DNA from 2 places in the Rhizobium sp. BR 314 genome. Region 2 is predicted to be linked to the other one. Evidence: riboswitches for the same ligand, from Rfam matches in the RefSeq annotation. Region 2 holds a riboswitch; the other holds the start of a gene.

Region 1 (2,199 bases), on a different contig from region 2:
TCCTTGCCGCCCTTGAGTTCGAAGGCGATCAGGGTCGAGCCGCCGCTCATCTGCTTGGCGATGATATCGGCTTGCGGGTGGTCCTTGCGGCCCGGATAGATCACGCGGGCGACCTTGTTGGTCTGCTCGGCGAGGAAATCGGCCACCTTGGCGGCGTTCTTCGTCTGCTGGGCAACGCGTAGCGGCAAGGTCTCGATGCCCTTCAGCAGCGTCCATGCGGTGAAGGGGGACATGGCCGGTCCGGTATGGCGGAAATAGTCCTGCAGCTTCTCGTCGATCCACTGCTTGTCGGAGAGGATAATGCCGCCGAGCGAACGGCCCTGACCGTCAATATGCTTGGTGGCGGAATAGACGACGATATGGGCGCCGAGCTCCAGCGGCTTCTGGAAGAGCGGCGTCGCGAAGACGTTGTCGACGACGACCTTGGCGCCGATCTGGTTGGCGAGCTTGGCGACGGCTGCGATATCGACCACTTCGAGTGTCGGATTGGTCGGGCTTTCCAGGAAGAACAGCTTGGTGTTCGGGCGGATGGCCTTTTCCCAGTTCTCGGTAAAGCGTCCGTCGACGAGGGTGCACTCGATGCCGTATTTCGGAGCCAGTGTCTCTACGACCCAGCGGCAGGAGCCGAAGAGCGCGCGGGCGGCGACGATGTGGTCGCCAGCCTGCAGCTGGCAGAGGATGGCGGCGGAAACGGCGGCCATGCCCGAAGCGGTGGCGCGTGCGTCTTCAGCGCCTTCCAGCGCACACATGCGCTTTTCAAACATGTCATTGGTCGGGCTGCCGTAACGGGCGTAGATGAAACCTTCGGTCTCGCCCTTGAAGCGGGCTTCCGCCGCTTCAGAGGTATCGTAGACGAAGCCCTGGGTCAGATAGATCGCTTCGGAGGTCTCGCCGAATTGCGAACGAAGCGTTCCGTTGTGTACGAGCTGGGTTGCGGGGCGCCAAGTCTTGCTCATGCCATCACCACTTTCAAACAAAAAAACCGGTCGCAAAAGCAGACCGGTTCAACCCCGGTCTTTTTAGCCATTTGTTTAACGTGGCTGCAAGCCGACCGGCCAAATCACCACGGGATAAGTTGCAATACTGCCGTTGACGGCTTGCGTCAATTCCCTGAGTTTGGTTTTGTCGGCGACAAATTACTGCCTCTGTGTCCGTTAGGATGGGTCAAGGGTCGCAGCAACATTTTCAATCGGCGCACAAGCCTGCGGGTCGCTTTCGACCGGAGGGATCGTGGGCTGAAGAAAGGGCATGATGGCTCGCAATACTGGAATTCTGGCGGACCGCGCCATAGCAGCGCTCTTTGAAACAGGGCGGCTAACGAGCGAGAGAGAACTGGACGTCGATCAGATCCAGCCTGCAAGTCTTGACCTGCGGCTCAGTTCGCACGCCTTCCGCGTCCGCGCCAGCTTCATGCCAGGGCCTTCGCATCTCGTTGCCGACAAGCTCGATCGGCTGAAGCTGCATGTCATCGACCTCTCGGAAGGCGCGGTGCTGGAAACCGGCTGCGTCTATATCGTACCGCTGATGGAGCGGCTGGACCTGCCGGAAGACATGTCGGCCTCGGCCAACCCGAAGAGTTCGACAGGTCGCCTCGACATCTTCACCCGCGTCATCACCGACCGGGCGCAGGAGTTCGACAAGATCCCAGCCGGCTATTCCGGCCCGCTCTATCTTGAAATCAGCCCGCGCACCTTTCCCATCGTCGTGCGTCGTGGCTCGCGCCTGTCACAAATCCGCTTCCGAGTCGGCCAGGCCTTGCTGACCGAGCCGGAACTCTTGGCGCTGCACGAAACCGAGACGCTGGTCGCCAGCAAGAAGCCTAACATCACCGGCGGCGGCATCGCGCTGTCGATCGATCTCGCCGGCGACAAGGAAGGACTGATCGGCTATCGCGGCAAGCATCACACCGCTGTCGTCGATGTCGACAAAAAAGCCCAACACGACATCTTCGATTTCTGGGAGCCGCTTTATAGCCGCGGCCGCACCGAAATCATCCTTGACCCCGACGAATTTTACATCCTTGTTTCGCGCGAAGCGGTGCATGTGCCGCCGCATTATGCCGCCGAAATGACGCCGTTCGATCCGCTGGTCGGCGAATTCCGCGTCCACTATGCCGGCTTCTTCGACCCGGGCTTCGGCCATGCGCCGGCCGGCGGTCGCGGCAGCCGCGCCGTGCTCGAGGTGCGCAGCCATGAAGTG
Region 2 (2,199 bases):
CCTCTTCGGTCAGATGCCGTTCGGCGAGCTTGCGCAGCCATTCTTCGGGAATGGCTGTTGCTTCGACCGCTTCCCCCTCGGCACTGCCGCTGATCGCTTCCACGCCGCGGAAATAATCGGCGAAGACTTGGTCGAAGCGGTCGATGAAGCGCTCGTCCTTGATGAGCGTCGTGCGCGCCAGATAGTAGAAGGCCTCGACGTCATAGTCGGCAATTCCCTCTTCCATTCCCTCAAGCAGCGACAGGAATTCCCGGAGCGTCACCGGAACCTTCGCTTCCTTCAGCTTCAGGAAGAAGGGAATGAACAAGCCTCAAGTCCTTTCCTGGCCGATCTCCTCCACATCGTAAGGCGTGGTCTGGTAGATCTCGTTGATCCAGTTGCCGAAGAACAGATGCGCATGGCTGCGCCATCGGTTCTGCGGCGGGATTTCCGGGTCGTTATGGGGGAAGTAGTTGTGCGGCATCTTGATCGGCACGCCCGCATTCACATCCCGGAAATATTCGTCCGCCAGCGAGGTGGAATCATACTCCACGTGATTGAGCATGTAGAGCCGGTTGCAGGCCTGTTCGTGCACAAGGCAGACGCCCATCTCGCTCGATTCCATCAGAATCTGCAGGCTCGGAACCTTCTCGATGTCCTCTCGGCGTACTTCCGTCCAGCGTGAGACGGGAATGGCGAAATCGTCGGAGAAGCCATTGAGGTAGACGGAGGAGGGCGCGAGATTCTGGTGGCGATAAACGCCGAAAGCCTTTTCCTTCAAGGTATGCTTCGGCACGCCATGGAAATGATAGGCGGCGGCCATGGCGCCCCAACAGACATTCATCGTCGAATGGACGTTGGTCGCCGTCCAGTCGAAGATCTGCTTCATCTCGTCCCAGTAGGTAACCTCTTCATATTCGAGCAGCTCGATCGGCGCGCCTGTGATGATGAAGCCGTCGAACTTGCGGTGCTTCACCTCTTCCCAGGTCTGGTAGAAGGATAGCAGATGCTCTTCGGAGGTGTTCTTGGCCTTATGGGCGCCGATGCGCACCAGCGAGAACTCGACCTGCAGTGGCGATGCGCCGACCAGGCGCGCCATCTGGACCTCGGTCTTGATCTTGTTCGGCATGAGGTTGAGAAGCCCGATCTGAAGGGGGCGGATGTCCTGACGGAACGCCACCGTTTCGGTCATTACCCGCACGCCCTCGCTCTGGAGGGTTTCGAATGCGGGTAGCGTATCGGGGATCTTGATGGGCATTGTTTCACTCGCCAAATACAAAAAAACCGGCCGCGATGAATCGCTACCGGTCCGCACGCGGCCCTTTAGCGACTTATTTAACGTGGCTGCAAGCCGGCCGGCCAAATCACCACAGAGTGAAATCCATAAACCTGCTGGTGCGGCGGGTCAATGGCCAAGCTTTGCGGGGGGGGGGGCGGCCGTGCCCTGATGTCGGTTGCCACTTACGGATGTTCAAGATGTTCTCCGCGAGAGCCGTTCTATTTCCCCTGCCCGCGCGCCATGAAAGCCAGCCGTTCGAAGAGATGCACGTCCTGCTCATTCTTCAGCAGCGCGCCATGCAGCTTCGGCAGCGCACTCTTCGCATCGGCGCGCAGCGTGGCTGGGTCGACATCATCGGCGACGAGCAGGCGGATCCAATCGAGCGCTTCGGAGGTGGACGGCTTCTTCTTCAAGCCTGCCACATCGCGGATTTCGAAGAATTGCGTCAGCGCCGCATGCACCAGCGCCTGCTTGATGCCGGGGTAATGCACCTCGACGATGCGGGTCAGCGTCTCCATGTCGGGGAAACGGATATAGTGGAAGAAGCAGCGGCGCAGGAAGGCGTCCGGCAGTTCTTTCTCGTTGTTCGACGTAATGATGACGATCGGGCGGACGGCGGCACGGACGGTTTCGCCGGTCTCGTAGACATGGAATTCCATGCGGTCGAGTTCCTGCAGCAGGTCGTTGGGAAACTCGATATCGGCCTTGTCGATCTCGTCGATCAGAAGCACGCATTTTTGAGACGAGGTGAAGGCCTGCCAGAGCTTGCCCCGGCGAATATAGTTGCGGACATCGTGAACGCGCTCATCCCCGAGCTGGCTGTCGCGCAGGCGCGAAACGGCATCGTATTCGTAAAGGCCCTGCTGTGCCTTGGTGGTCGATTTGACGTTCCACTCGATGAGGTCGAGGCCGAGCGCTGCGGCGACCTGCCGTGCCAGTTC

The links. Region 2 has a riboswitch for S-adenosylmethionine ahead of metA (homoserine O-acetyltransferase MetA). Riboswitches for the same ligand answer to the same signal wherever they lie in the genome.
Region 1: it holds a riboswitch for S-adenosylmethionine, as region 2 does, so the genes downstream of both, QD461_RS21855 (O-succinylhomoserine sulfhydrylase) here and metA (homoserine O-acetyltransferase MetA) in region 2, are expected to answer to the same signal.

Annotation. Positions count from the first base shown of each region.
Region 1 is NZ_JARWLA010000019.1:35,497-37,695, reverse strand. Features, by position in the region: gene QD461_RS21855 (O-succinylhomoserine sulfhydrylase) at 1-956, opposite strand, end outside; SAM riboswitch at 999-1,077, opposite strand; gene QD461_RS21850 (2'-deoxycytidine 5'-triphosphate deaminase) at 1,249-2,199, shown strand, end outside.
Region 2 is NZ_JARWLA010000003.1:81,781-83,979, forward strand. Features, by position in the region: gene QD461_RS05315 (vWA domain-containing protein) at 1-307, opposite strand, end outside; gene metA (homoserine O-acetyltransferase MetA) at 311-1,237, opposite strand; SAM riboswitch at 1,283-1,360, opposite strand; gene QD461_RS05325 (AAA family ATPase) at 1,477-2,199, opposite strand, start outside.